DNA from 3 places in the Streptomyces sp. NPDC007971 genome. Region 3 is predicted to be linked to each of the others. Evidence: riboswitches for the same ligand, from Rfam matches in the RefSeq annotation. Region 3 holds a riboswitch; each other region holds the start of a gene.
The links. Region 3 has a riboswitch for thiamine pyrophosphate ahead of thiC (phosphomethylpyrimidine synthase ThiC). Riboswitches for the same ligand answer to the same signal wherever they lie in the genome.
Positions count from the first base shown of each region.

Region 1: it holds a riboswitch for thiamine pyrophosphate, as region 3 does, so the genes downstream of both, thiO (glycine oxidase ThiO) here and thiC (phosphomethylpyrimidine synthase ThiC) in region 3, are expected to answer to the same signal.
Region 2: it holds a riboswitch for thiamine pyrophosphate, as region 3 does, so the genes downstream of both, ACFZCP_RS30760 (thiamine ABC transporter substrate-binding protein) here and thiC (phosphomethylpyrimidine synthase ThiC) in region 3, are expected to answer to the same signal.

Region 1 is NZ_JBIBJK010000005.1:45,251-50,051, forward strand. Features, by position in the region: gene ACFZCP_RS11545 (thiazole synthase) at 1-516, opposite strand, end outside; gene thiS (sulfur carrier protein ThiS) at 520-732, opposite strand; gene thiO (glycine oxidase ThiO) at 729-1,925, opposite strand; TPP riboswitch at 1,923-2,034, opposite strand; gene ACFZCP_RS11560 (FAD-dependent oxidoreductase) at 2,246-3,481, shown strand; gene ACFZCP_RS11565 (Rv2175c family DNA-binding protein) at 3,679-4,044, shown strand; gene thiE (thiamine phosphate synthase) at 4,134-4,781, shown strand.
Region 2 is NZ_JBIBJK010000016.1:143,890-148,690, reverse strand. Features, by position in the region: gene ACFZCP_RS30770 (cytochrome P450) at 1-393, shown strand, start outside; gene rlmN (23S rRNA (adenine(2503)-C(2))-methyltransferase RlmN) at 1,246-2,352, shown strand; TPP riboswitch at 2,386-2,493, shown strand; gene ACFZCP_RS30760 (thiamine ABC transporter substrate-binding protein) at 2,575-3,648, shown strand; gene ACFZCP_RS30755 (ABC transporter permease subunit) at 3,738-4,801, shown strand, end outside.
Region 3 is NZ_JBIBJK010000011.1:104,928-109,728, reverse strand. Features, by position in the region: gene thiC (phosphomethylpyrimidine synthase ThiC) at 1-1,396, opposite strand, end outside; TPP riboswitch at 1,389-1,562, opposite strand; gene ACFZCP_RS23825 (YibE/F family protein) at 1,643-3,127, shown strand; gene ACFZCP_RS23820 (SsgA family sporulation/cell division regulator) at 3,224-3,661, opposite strand; gene ACFZCP_RS23815 (IclR family transcriptional regulator C-terminal domain-containing protein) at 3,762-4,649, opposite strand.

The sequences.
Region 1 (4,801 bases), on a different contig from region 3:
CAGCTGGAAGTTGTGCGGATTGCGGATGCCCAGCCCGGAGCCGATCGGCGAGCCCAGCGGCATCACCGCCGCGCAGCCCACGTCCTCCAGCTTCCGGGCGACCACGGGATCGTCGTTGGTGTACGGCAGCACCGTGAACCCGTCGTCGACCAGCGTCTCCGCCGCATCCAGCAGCTCCACCGGATCCGGCAGCAGCGTCCGCTCGTCGGCGATGACCTCCAGCTTGATCAGGTCCGTACCCAGCGCCTCCCGGGCCAGCCGGGCGGTCAGCACGGCCTCACCGGCGGTGAAACAGCCCGCCGTGTTCGGCAGCACCCCGATGCCCAGCTTCTCCAGCACCGACAGCACCGAGCCCTGCACCTCGGGATTGACCCGCCGCATCGCCACGGTGGTCAGCGCGGTGCCCGAGGCGACCAGTGCCCGCTCCAGGACGTCCAGGCTCGGCGCACCACCCGTGCCCATGATCAGCCGGGAGCCGAGGGGCACACCGCCGAGGACGAAGGGATCGTCGGCCATGGGTCAGCCTCCTTGCACTGCGGTGAGGATCTCCACGCGGTCTCCCTCGCACAGGGAGGTGAGCGGCCACCGACCGCGCGGGACGACGGTTTCGTTGACGGCGGCGGCGACGCCTGAGGGCGCGGCGGTGAGGGTCCCGACGAGGACGTCCAGCGCGGTGCCCGGGGCGACCTGCCGGTGCTCCCCGTTGACGGAGATCGTGACGGAGACGGTCATACGGGCTGCTCCATGAGTGCGGGCCGGTCCTCGGGCGCGGGCCGGTCCTCGGGTGCGGCGCCGAAGCGCCCCGGCGTGAACGGACGGGCTTCCTCCGGCAGCTCACCGCCGGCCAGCAGCTCGGCCATGACGTGCCCGGTGACCGGCGTGAGCAGCACACCGTTGCGATAGTGCCCCGTGGCCAGCAGCAGCCCGTCCAGACCGGACGGGCCGAGCAGCGGCGCGTTGTCGGGGGAGCCCGGGCGCAGTCCCGCGCGGGTCTCCGTCAGGGGCAGCTCGGTGATGCCCGGCACCAGTTCATGGGCGTCGCGCAGCAGCTCGTACACGCCCCCCGCGGTCACCGTCGTGTCCCAGCCCAGCTCCTCGCTGGTGGCGCCGACGACCAGCTCGCCGTTCTCCCGGGGCACCAGGTAGACATGGCTGCCGCGCACCACGGCCCGCACGGTGCGGCTCAGGAACGGCGCGTACCGCGCGGGCACGGTCAGCCGCAGCACCTGCCCCTTCACCGGCCGCACCGGCGGCAGCACGGCCCGGGGGACGCCCGCCAGGCGCCCGCTCAGGCTCCCGCCCGCGAGCACGACCTGCCCCGCGCCGAGCCCGGTGCCCTCAGACGTGGTGACGCCGGTGGCGCGGCCCCCTGCCACATCGAGCCGCTCGGCCCACGACCGGTGGAACACCACCCCGGCCCGCTCGCACGCGGCCACCAGGGCCGATGCCAGCCGCCGCGGATCGATCTGGTGGTCGCCGTCGACCCGCAGCCCGCCGCGGACCCCGGGCGCCAGCATCGGCTCCAGGCGCCGGCACTCCCGCCCGGACAGCCACTCCGACTCCAGGCCCGAGCGCCGCTGCAGTTCGTGCAGCTCACGCAGGTGGGCGCGGTCGTCGGCGTCCAGCGCCACGGCGAGCGTGCCGCAGCGGCGGTACCCGAGGTCGTGGCCGGTCAGCTCGGTCAGCTCGGCCGCGAAGTCCGGATAGCGGCGGGCCGACTCCAGATTGAGGGCGAGCAGTGTCTCCTCGCCGTAGTGCAGTTCGGTGACCGCGGCCAGCATTCCCGCCGCGACCCGCGCGGCCCCGCCGCCGGGCTCGGGGTCCACCACGGCCGTGGCGAGCCCGCGCTGCGCGGCACGCCAGGCCGTGACCAGGCCGATGATCCCGCCCCCGATGACGAGGACGTCGGACGTACGTGACGACATGGGCGTCCAGCCCCTCCCTTCGCCGGCATGACCCGGATCAGGTTCGTACGGTCGGAGGCCGCCAGCCTCCCTCTCAGCCCGGTGCGTCCGGGCTCCCGCGAGTGCTTGTACGGTGGCCACCCTAGCCCGCGGCGCTCGCCGCCCGTAAGAGAGCCCCGGCCCGTGCCCCGTGCGCCGGGCGGACCGGTCCGGGCCCCGTGGCGGACCACGCCGCAGGTCGCAGGCCTGCGGCGGTGCGGCCGGCTGCGCACGAGTGCTGTGGAACAGGTCACTGAGCACGCCCGCTGACTGACCATTCGTCAGTTGTCTATGGTGATCGGGTGAGCGAGCAGACACCACAGCAGGACACTGCACAGGGGCGGCGCGTGGTCGTCGTCGGCGCCGGCATGGCCGGGGTGCAGACGGCGGTGGCCCTGCGGGAACAGGGCTGCACGGGCACCGTGACCCTGATCGGCGCCGAGCCGCACCAGCCCTACGACCGGCCGCCGCTGTCCAAGGCCGTGCTCCTCGGCACGTCCGAGGGGTCTGCCTTCGACGTCGACTTCGAGTCGCTCGGCATCGAACTGCGGCTCGGCTGTGAGGCGCTGGGCGTGCGTCCCGCCGACCACGAGCTGGACACCGAGGCGGGGCCCGTGCCCTACGACGTCCTGGTCCTCGCCACCGGCGCCGAACCGATGCGGCTGCCCGGCACCGAGGGCGTGCCCGGCGTGCACCTGCTGCGCACCCTGGACGACGCCGAACGGCTCAAGCCGGTGCTCGCCCGGCAGCACGACATCGTGGTGGTCGGCGCCGGCTGGATCGGCGCCGAGTTCGCCACGGCGGCCCGGGAGGCGGGCTGCGCGGTGACCGTCGTCGAGGCCGCCGACCGGCCGCTGGCGGGCGCGCTGCCCGCCGAGGTCGCCGCCCCCATGACCGCCTGGTACGCCGACAGCGGCGCCGAGCTGCGCACCCACGCGCGCGTGGAGCGCGTCGAGCCCGGCACGGTGGTGCTCGCCGACGGCACCCGGCTGCCCGCGGGCGCCGTCGTGGTCGGCATCGGTGCGCGTCCGGCCACCGCATGGCTGGCCGGCTCCGGTGTCGAGCTGGGCGCGCACGGCGAGGTCGTGGCCGACGCCCACCTGCGCACCTCGGCCGAGGACGTGTACGCGGTCGGCGACTGCGCCTCCTTCCCCTCCGCCCGGTACGGCGCCCGGCTGCTGGTCCACCACTGGGACAACGCCCTGCAGGGGCCGCGCACGGTCGCCGCGAACATCATGGGCGCGATCCCGGCGGTCTACGACCCGGTGCCGTACTTCTGGTCCGAGCAGTTCGGCCGGTTCGTCCAGTACGCCGGCCACCATCCGGCGGCCGACCGCCTGGTGTGGCGCGGCGACCCGGCCGGCCCGGCCTGGACCGTCTGCTGGCTGCGCGAGGACCGCCTGGTGGCCCTGCTGGCCGTGGGCAGGCCGCGCGATCTGGCCCAGGGGCGGCGGCTGATCGAGGCGGGCCGCCGTATGGATCCGCAGGCGCTGACCGACCCGGCGCGGCCCTTGAAGGACGCCACCGCCGACCGCTGAGCGCCCGGGAGGGGCGCGGGGCCGTGCCGACCTGCCCCCCGCGTGGGCGCGAGCGGCCGCAGCGGTGCCGCAGCCGCTCGACGGCCTCCTTCCGGCACGTTCGCCGCGCGCACGGCACCCCGCACCGCACCCCGCGCAGCGCAACGTGGACCGGGCCTGACTTCCGACTGTCGGTGGTGGATGGCAGGCTAGGTCCCGTGACCGAGATTGACGCAAAGATTGATGTTCTCGTCCCCGCCTGGCTCACCCTCCCCGACATCGCCGAACAGCTCGGTGTCGAGGTGACGCGTGTGCGGCAGCTGGTCAAGGAGGGCCAGCTCGTCGCCGTACGCCGAGGCGAGAACAAGGCGCTGCACGTCCCCGCCGCCTTCATCGACGGGGACAAGGTCGTCAAGGGCCTGTCCGGGACCCTGACGCTCCTGAGGGACGACGGCTTCACGGTCGAAGAGATGATCGAGTGGCTCTTCACCCCCGACCCGACCCTGCCCGGCACCCCCGCGCAGGCCCTGAGCGAGAATCGCGGCACGGAGGTGAAGCGCCGCGCCCAGGCGCTCGCCGTCTGAGCCGACTCTTACCCCGGGTGGCGTACCGGCCACGGCCCGTACGCCACCCCCTCGCGACCCATGGAACACCGACCACGGGGGGATCACCCATGTCCGACACCGCCCGCAGCAGGTTCGCCGGCGCCCGTCTCTACCTCTGCACGGACGCCCGCAGACGGCAGGGCGACCTCGCCGAGTTCCTGGACGCGGCCCTGGCCGGCGGTGTCGACATCGTGCAGCTGCGCGACAAGGGCATGGAGGCGGCCGAGGAGCTGGAGCACCTGTCGGTCTTCGCCGACGCCTGCGCCCGGCACGGCAAGCTCCTCGCGGTCAACGACCGGGCCGACGTCGCCCACGCCGCCCGCGCCGACGTCCTCCACCTGGGCCAGGGCGACCTCCCGGTCCCCGCGGCCCGGGCGATTCTCGGCGACGACGTCCTGATCGGCCGGTCCACGCACGCCGGGTCCGAGGCGGCCGCGGCCGCCGTCCAGGAGGGCGTGGACTACTTCTGCACCGGCCCCTGCTGGCCCACCCCCACCAAGCCCGGCCGTCACGCGCCCGGCCTCGACCTGGTCCGGCACACCGCCGCGCTGGGCACCGACCGTCCCTGGTTCGCGATCGGCGGCATCGACCTCGGCAATCTGGACGAGGTGCTGGACGCCGGTGCCCGCCGCGTGGTCGTGGTCCGTGCGATCACCGAGGCGGACGACCCCGGAGCCGCCGCCGCGGAGTTCGCGAAGCGTCTGCGGCAGGTGTAGGGACCACGGGATCGCGGGGC
Region 2 (4,801 bases), on a different contig from region 3:
CTGCCGAAGTTCGTGGAGGAGTCGATGCGGTTCTGGTCGATCATCCAGGACGGCGTCGTGCGCCAGGCCACCGAGGACCTCCGGATCGGCGAGACCCTGGTCAAGGAGGGCGAGTCGGTGATGATCAGTCTCGTCGCCGCCAACCACGACGCCGCCGTCTTCCCCGATCCCGAGCGTCTCGACATCCACCGCGACGCCTCCGGCCATCTGCTGTGGGGCCACGGCCCCCACTTCTGCCTCGGCGCGTCGCTGGGCCGGCAGGAGGTGACACTCGCCCTCGGCTCCCTCTTCTCCAGGCTGCCCACCCTCCGCCTGGCCTGTGAGGCCTCCCGCCTCCGTTTCCGCGAGAACCCCGTCTTCCACTGCCTTGCCGAGCTGCCGGTCGCCTGGTGACCGACCGCCCGATAGCGCGCGAGGGGACGCCCCCGGCGTGGAGGGACCGAAGTATGCGGGGGGACGACCTCGGCGTGGCTGCCGCCCGACTCGGCGACCGCTCACACAAGCGCCCACGCAGGCGCTCGGCGCGAACCCCGGCCGAGCGCCCGCACTCGGTCTCCGCCTCGTTCGTAGTCGTAGTCGTAGTCGTAGCCGTAGCCGTAGTCCTACGCGGCCGTCCACACGTCCGGTCCGCCTCCACGCCACTCGATCAGATCTGATGTCGAAGGGTCGACGTCGTCGAGTCCTGCCCGTCTCAGGAACTCCTCGACGTCCCCCGGGCCGCCTGCCAGACCAAGGGACTCCGCGGCCACCGTCACGCGGCGTCGACCGCCCCGCGACGGTGGATGTACGACCACGGGTCGCTTGTGGGGCATGCCCATGGGATCACCGCTCTTTCGGTCATGCGTTTCCGGGCGCCGGTGCGCCACGGTCCAGCAGTCGCCCATGGGCACTGGGCCATGACGCGACGCGCGAAGCGCACCAGCTCCGGACGGGGCAGCATGGATTCGTTCGCGCGTTCGATTCTAGGGGGTCGGTGTCACGAACACCACGGGCCCGGCGGCGGCCCGCATCCGGTCGGCCGGCGGACGTGCAGAGCTTCAACCTGCGAAGACGCTCTCGCTGCCCTCGGCGGGCCGGGCCGTCCGTGGGCCGTCCGCGGGTCGTCCGTGGGCCGTCCGCGGGTCGTCCGCGGGTCGTCCGCGGGTCGTCCGAGGGGTGGCACGACACCTGGGAACGACCGGTGGCGGCCACCCGCACGACCGAGTCCCCAGGTCACCCGATTGGATCTGCGACACTGATAAGGCCATGCCTAAGCCCGGAGAACTCATTTTCGTCGCCCCGCGCGGAGCCAAGAAGCCGCCGCGGCACCTTGCCGACCTCACACCCGCCGAGCGCAAGGAAGCGGTGGCCGAGATCGGCGAGAAGCCGTTCCGCGCCAAGCAGCTCTCGCAGCACTACTTCGCGCGGTACGCGCACGACCCCGAGCAGTGGACCGACATCCCGGCCGGCTCGCGGGACATGCTGCGCGAGGCGCTCTTCCCGGAGCTGATGACCGTCGTCCGGCATCTGTCGACCGACCAGGGCACGACCCGCAAGACACTGTGGCGCCTGTTCGACGGCACCCTCGTGGAGTCCGTGCTGATGCGCTACCCGGACCGGGTGACCATGTGCATCAGCTCCCAGGCGGGGTGCGGGATGAACTGCCCGTTCTGCGCGACCGGGCAGGCGGGGCTCGACCGGAATCTGTCGACCGCCGAGATCGTCCATCAGATCGTGGACGGGATGCGGGCGCTGCGCGACGGCGAGGTTCCCGGCGGCCCGTCGCGGCTGTCCAACATCGTCTTCATGGGGATGGGCGAGCCGCTCGCCAACTACAAGCGTGTGGTGGGCGCCGTCCGTGCGCTCACCGATCCCGCCCCGGACGGACTCGGGCTGTCCCAGCGGGGCATCACCGTGTCGACCGTCGGGCTGGTGCCCGCCATCCACCGGTTCGCCGACGAGGGCTTCAAGTGCCGCCTGGCGATCTCCCTGCACGCCCCGGACGACGAGCTGCGCGACACCCTCGTCCCCGTGAACACGCGGTGGAAGGTGCGCGAGGTGCTGGACGCCGGGTTCGAGTACACCGAGAAGTCCGGGCGCCGGCTCTCCATCGAGTACGCGCTGATCCGGGACATCAACGACCAGGCCTGGCGTGGTGACCGGCTCGGGCGGCTGCTCAGGGGCAAGCCCGTGCACGTCAACCTCATTCCGCTGAACCCGACGCCGGGGTCGAAGTGGACGGCCTCGCGCCCCGAGGACGAGAAGGCGTTCGTGGAGGCGATCGCCGCCCACGGAGTGCCGGTCACGATCCGGGACACCCGGGGCCAGGAGATCGACGGGGCGTGCGGTCAGCTCGCGGCCACCGAGCGGTAATCTGGCTGCGTTCGATTACGTCTCAACATCTTCATATTCCGACAGGGGAGCGCCACAGCGCTGAGAGTGCGGCGATCGGGCCGCAGACCCTCTGAACCTTGCCCAGGTCATTCTGGGTAGGAAGTTCGGTCTTCACTCATGCTGTTGCGCCCTGCCCGCAATCCTCTCCGAGGGACCGGGCGGGGCCGCGTTCTTCCTGGCCAACCCCAGGAGGACATTCACGTGCACACCAAGACCCTCGTGGCCGCGGCGGTCGGCCTCGGCCTGGTCACCTTGTCCGCATGCGGATCGACGGACACCAAGGGCGCCACGGACTCCAGGACCGTGACCCTCGTCAGCCACGACTCGTGGGCCGTGTCCAAGAACGTGCTCAAGGACTTCGAGAAGCAGTCCGGTTACAAGGTGCGGGTCCTGCCGGGCGGCGACGCCGGCCAGGCCGTCAACAAGGCGATCCTGACCAAGGACAACCCGCAGGGCGACGTCTTCTTCGGCGTCGACAACACCCTGCTGTCACGGGCCCTCGACAACGGCCTGTTCCAGCCGTACGCGGCGAAGGGCCTGGCAACGGCCGGTGCCGCCTACCAGCTCGACAAGGACAAGCACCGGGTCACGCCCGTCGACTACGGCGACATCTGCGTCAACTACGACAAGGCCTACTTCGCCCAGCACCACCTGACCCCGCCGCAGACCTTCGCCGACCTGGCCAAGCCCGCGTACAAGAACCTCCTCGTCACCGAGAACGCGGCCACCTCCTCGCCGGGCCTCGGCTTCCTGCTCGGCAGCGCGGCCCAGTACGGGGACGGGGGCTGGCAGGGCTACTGGAAGAAGCTCCAGGCCAACGGCGTCAAGGTCGTCGACGGCTGGGAGCAGGCCTACTCCCAGGAGTTCTCCGGCTCGTCCGAGGGGAAGAAGGCCGGGGGCGACCGGCCGCTCGTGGTGTCCTACGCCTCCTCCCCGCCCGCCGAGGTGATCTACGCCAAGAAGCGGCCCGACACCGCCCCGACGGGCGTCGCGACCGGCACCTGCTTCCGGCAGATCGAGTTCGCCGGGCTGCTGAGCAACGCGAAGAACACCAAGGGCGGCAAGGCGTTCATCGACTTCCTGCTCTCCAAGGAGTTCCAGCAGGACATGCCGCTGAACATGTTCGTGTACCCGGTGGTGAAGGGCGCCGCGGTGCCGGCCGACTTCACGAAGTACGGGCCGGCCGCCAAGAGCCCCGAGACGATGGCCCCCGAAAAGATCGCCGCCAACCGCGACCAGTGGGTCAAGTCGTGGACGTCGCTCGTACTGAAGTAGCGGCGGGGGCGGCTGCCGGCCCGGCCGCCGACGAAGCGGCCGGGCCGACGGCCGGGAAGCGCCGTGGGAGCGCGGCGCGGCTCGGGCTCATGGCCCTGCCCGTCGCGTTCTTCGCCGTGTTCTTCGCCTGGCCCGTCGCCGCGATCGTGGCGCGCGGGCTGAAGGTGGACGGAGTCTGGCAGTTCGGCCGGATGGCGGACGTCGTCACCCGGCCGGACATCCGCCACGTGCTGTGGTTCACCACCTGGCAGGCGCTCGCCTCCACCGCGCTCACCCTGCTGCTCGCCCTGCCCGCCGCCTACGTCTTCGCCCGTCTCGACTTCCCCGGCAAGCAGGTGCTGCGGGCCGTCGTCACGGTCCCGTTCGTGCTGCCGACCGTCGTCGTCGGCACCGCCTTCCTGGCACTGGTCGGGCGCGGCGGACTGCTGGACGACCTGTGGGGTCTGCGGCTGGACACCACGGTGTGGGCGATCCTGCTGGCGCACGTCTTCTTCAACTACGCGGTCGTCGTCCGCACGGTCGGCGGGCTGTGGGCCCAGCTCGACCCCCGGCAGGAACAGGCCGCCCGGATGCTCGGCGCCTCGCCCCTCGGGGCCTGGCGGAAGGTGACCCTGCCGGCCCTCGCGCCCGCCGTCGCCGCCGCCGCGCTGATGGTGTTCCTGTTCACCTTCACCTCCTTCGGCGTGGTGCAGATCCTCGGCGGGCCCACCTTCTCCACCCTCGAAGTGGAGATCTACCGCCAGACCTCCGAGATCTTCGACCTGTCCACGGCCGCCGTCCTCACCGTCGTCCAGTTCGTCGCGGTGGGCGCGATCCTCGCCGTGCACGCCCGGACGGTACGGCGGCGGGAGACCGCCCTGCGCCTGGTGGACGCCGCGGTCACGGCCCGCCGACCGCGCGGGGCCGGGCAGTGGGCGCTGCTCGCCTCGGTCCTCGTCACCGTCGCGCTGCTCCTGGTGATGCCGCTCGCCGTGCTCGTGCAGCGCTCCCTCGACGCCCCCGGTCTCGGCTACTACCGGGCGCTGACGAACGCCGACGGCGGCACCTTCCTCGTGGCGCCGCTGCACGCCGTGTGGACCTCCCTGGAGTACGCCCTCGCCGCCACCGCCATCGCGGTGCTGATCGGGGGTCTCGCCGCGGCCGCGCTGGCCCG
Region 3 (4,801 bases):
GGCCCAAGTGCTCCTTGGGCGTGACGTAGCAGAGCATCGCCGTGCCCCACCAGGCGATCATCGCGGCGCCGATACCGGAGGTGATGTGGTCGTACGCCGGTGCGACGTCCGTGGTCAGCGGGCCGAGCGTATAGAACGGAGCTTCATCGCAGATCTCCTGCTGAAGGTCGATGTTCTCCTTGATCTTGTGCATCGGGACGTGCCCGGGGCCCTCGATCATCGTCTGTACGTGGAAACGCTTGGCGATCCGGTTGAGTTCCCCGAGGGTGCGCAACTCCGCGAACTGCGCCTCGTCGTTGGCGTCCGCGATCGAACCCGGCCTCAGGCCGTCGCCCAGCGAGTACGTGACGTCGTAGGCGGCGAGGATCTCGCAGAGTTCCTCGAAGTTCTCGTACAGGAACGACTCCTTGTGGTGCGCCAGGCACCAGGCCGCCATGATCGAGCCGCCGCGCGAGACGATGCCGGTCTTGCGGTTGGCGGTGAGCGGGACGTACGGCAGGCGTACGCCCGCGTGGACGGTCATGTAGTCCACGCCCTGCTCGGCCTGCTCGATGACCGTGTCCTTGTAGATCTCCCAGGTCAGGTCCTCGGCCCTGCCGTCGACCTTCTCCAGTGCCTGGTAGAGCGGCACGGTGCCGATGGGGACGGGGGAGTTGCGCAGTACCCATTCGCGGGTGGTGTGGATGTTGCGGCCGGTGGAGAGGTCCATGACCGTGTCGGCGCCCCAGCGGGTCGCCCAGGTCATCTTCTCCACCTCCTCCTCGATGGAGGACGTCACGGCGGAGTTGCCGATGTTGGCGTTGACCTTCACCAGGAACCGCTTGCCGATGATCATCGGCTCGATCTCCGGGTGGTTGACGTTGGCCGGCAGGACCGCGCGGCCTGCCGCGATCTCCTCACGAACCACCTCGGGCGACACGTTCTCCCGGAGGGCCACGTACTCCATCTCCGGCGTGATCTCACCCCGGCGGGCGTACGCGAGCTGCGTGACCGCCTTGCCGTCCCGGCCGCGGCGCGGCTGGCGCGGACGTCCCGGGAAGACCGCATCCAGGTTGCGCAGCCCGCCGCGCGGCGAGGTGTGCTTGATCCCGTCGTCCTCGGGGCGGACGGGACGGCCCGCGTACTCCTCGGTGTCGCCGCGGCCGATGATCCAGTTCTCCCGCAGGGGCGGCAGGCCCCTGCGGACGTCGGTGTCGACGAGTGGATCGGTGTACGGGCCCGATGTGTCGTAGAGCGTGACCGACTTCCCGTTGGTGAGGTGCACCTGGCGGACCGGCACGCGCAGGTCGGGGCGGGTGCCCTCGACATACGCCTTGTGCCAGCCGATGGACTTCCCGGCCTCCTGGGACTTCTCGTCCTGGACGGAGGCAGGCGTGCGTGCGTCCTTGTTGGTCATGAGACCTACTCCCTACGCCGGCATTACCCGGTAACAGGTTCGGCGGTCGACGCAGCGGTTTCCGTCTGTCGATGTGTCCCGTGAAAGCTCGTTCCACGTGAAACATCGCGAATACGGAGGTCAGCGCCCTCTCAGCCCGGTGCTCCGAGCTCCCGCGTGTGCAAAGGTGCCTCCACGCTAGCGTCAATTCGGGCGCGGTGAACAGAGGGCCCCTGTCGTTCTTGCGATGATCGGTCGGTGACCACGATGGAGCAGTACCCGTATCCGCCTCCGGAGCCGCCGCATCGAGGCGGCTCCGGAGAGGGCGGCGGACACAGCCATGACGGCCACGCGACCGGCGACGGACAGCGCCAAGAGGCCAGGGCCGGGCACGGACATGGGCACGGACATGAGCACCCGGATGCCCCGGCACCGAGCGGCGGCCACGGCCACTCGCACGGGCACAGTCACAGCCACGGACCCGCCGCACCCGTCTCCAAGCATCTGCGCAAGGTCATCGCGGCGATCCTGATCCCGTTCACCGCGGCGGTCGTCGTCGGCCTGGTGGTGCTCTGGCCCGGGGGAGCACCTCCGCACGAGCGCACCGGCGTCGGCTTCGACCGTCAGACGCAGCGGGCCACGGTCTCCCAGGTGGTCGAGGTGAGCTGCAAGTCGGTGAACGCCTCGGGGGGCACCTCGACCGGTGACACCTCCAGCGCCGAGGGCAACCCGGCGCAGCAGGAGCCGAAGGGCACCTGCAAAAAGGCGACGGTCCGGGTCGACACGGGCAAGGACAAGGGCCGTACCTTCACCGAGATCGTGCAGCCGGACCAGTCGCGGCAGCTGCGCCAGGGCGAGAAGGTCGTGGTCGCCTACGAGCCCTCGGCGCCGAAGGACCTGCAGTACTCCGTCACGGATGTGGACCGGAAGTTCCCGATGGCGCTGCTGGCGGGGATCTTCGCGCTCGCGGTCGTGGTGGTGGGCCGGATGCGCGGTGTCATGGCGCTGGTCGCCCTGGCCGTGAGCTTCGGGGTGCTGACGCTCTTCATCCTGCCCGCGATCCTGCAGGGCTCGAACCCGCTGCTGGTGGCCGTCGTCGGGGCGAGCGCGATCATGCTCATCGCGCTGTACATGTGCCATGGGCTGTCGGCCCGTACGTCGGTCGCAGTGCTCGGCACCCTGGTGTCCCTGCTGCTGATCGGCATTCTCGGCTCGGAGTTCATCGACTGGGCCGCGCTCACCGGCAACACGGACGACAACACCGGTCTGATCCACGGCCTGTATCCGTCGATCGACATGAGCGGTCTGCTGCTGGCCGGCGTCATCATCGGTTCGCTGGGCGTCCTGGACGATGTGACGGTGACCCAGACGTCGGCGGTCTGGGAGCTGCACGAGGCCAACCCCGCGATGGGCTGGCGCGGGCTGTACCGGGCAGGCATCCGCATCGGCCGCGACCACATCGCCTCCGTGGTCAACACCCTCGTCCTCGCCTACGCCGGAGCCGCGCTGCCGCTGCTGCTGCTGTTCTCGATCGCGCAGAGCAGCGTGGGCACGGTCGCCAACAGCGAGCTGGTCGCCGAGGAGATCGTGCGCACGCTGGTCGGGTCCATCGGCCTGGTGGCCTCGGTCCCGGTCACCACCGCGCTCGCCGCCCTGGTGGTCTCGGCGGACCGGCCAGGACCGGGCGCGGACCCCGCGGGGGCCCAGCTCGCTCCGGCGCGCGGCGGCAGGGGCCGGCGCCGGAAGCGGTGACCTGGGCCCCACAGGCCCGGGAACCGACAGGAGAAGCGTTACTGCACAATCTCGTGCGGCGCGGCGGAGCGACCGGCGCCCCGTTGCCGTGACCTTTCAGCCTGCGCTCTGCTCCTCGGCCAGGATCCTGTCCAAGGCCTCGTCGAGGTGCGCGTCGAAGTCGGCCAGTGCACCCTCCTGGCCGAGCGGCACCAGCTTGTCCGTACGGTCGAGGAAGGCCACGAGGGGCGGCGCCGAGGAGCGGAACAGGGCCTGGTCGCCGCCGACCTGAAGCCGGATCAGCACCTCGCCCAGCAGCTCGGAGTCGGCGGGCGCGATGTGCACGTCCCCCTCGCCGCACGGCCGCCCGACCCCGTCGATCAGCAGCTCACGGCCGAAGGCCCAGGTCACCGGGGCGTCACCGGGCAGATGGAAGGTCAGCCGCACGGCATAGGGATCACAGGTCTCGTACCGCAGCTCCACCGGAATGCGGAAGGAGAGCTCTTCGGACACAAGAAAGCTCATCATGACCTCTGCCTGTACGGATTCACGCATCGCCTACCCCGTCGTATGACATCGATTGGCCGGGATTAAAACCCTTCGACCGTGGTCAAATCTTGCTCAACGTACACGACAGATCACAAGGAGTGAGTTTTCAGATACTGATAGAGAGCGCCAGCGAGCCCAGATGGCGCCCGATGTCGGCCTGGAGCCGGTGGGCGGCGGGCAGCAGCCGGTCGCTCTGGTGGAAGGGGAGCGAAAGGGCCACCGTGGCCGCCGTGGTGCCGATGGTGACCGGGATCGCCGCGCAGACCGTCCCGAGCGCGTACTCCTGACGCTCGACCACCGGCTCCATCCGCGAGATTCTGGCGAGGCGGCGCAGCAGGGCGTGGTTGTCACGCACGGTGTACGGGGTGAGGGACTGCACGGGATAGCGGGCCAGGTGGTCGCGGCGGGCCTCCTCGTCCAGCTGGGAGAGCAGGCACTGCCCGATCGCGTGCGCATGCCCGGTCTCACGGAAGTCGGCCCACTCCTCGACCGCCGGTGTCTCCGGCGAGTCGGAGACACAGATGACCTCGATCTCGCCGTCCCGGTACATCGCGTAGTACACCGGTACTCCGATGGAATCGCGCCAGTGCGCGAGGGTGTCGGCCACCGTGCTGCGACGTTTCTGCTGCGCTCCGCTGCTACTCAGCCGCTCGGCCGCGTCACCGAGGAAGAACAGCCCTTTCTCACGGCGCAGATAGCCCTCGTGCACAAGGGTGCGCAGCAGGTGATAGGTCGTGGGCAGGGCGAGGCCGGTCTCGCGCGCCAGTTGTTTGGCGGGAGCGCCGTACTCGTGTGCCGCGACGGTCTCCAGCAGGCGCATCGCGCGCTGGACGGATCCGATCAGCGTCGCGGCCGACGCTTGTCCCGGTGCGTCGCCGGAGTCCGGTTGTCCGGGGACAGCCGCAGAAGGGGGCCGCTGCACGGGAGGGGTGCAGGAACGCGGCCGGGTGAGGGGGGCGTGTGGTTCTGCCGGTGCGGTGTCGACCGTGGCCAAGGGGCACTCCCGAAGCGCGAGGGTGGGACAGCCCGTGCGGGGGCACACGGGTGGGGGTGTACGCCGCCCTGCGAGGCCCGGGCCCCGCGTGGGGTTCCGGACTCTAACCGCCCGCCACCGCATGCAGACGGCCCGCCGGGGAAACTTCCCTC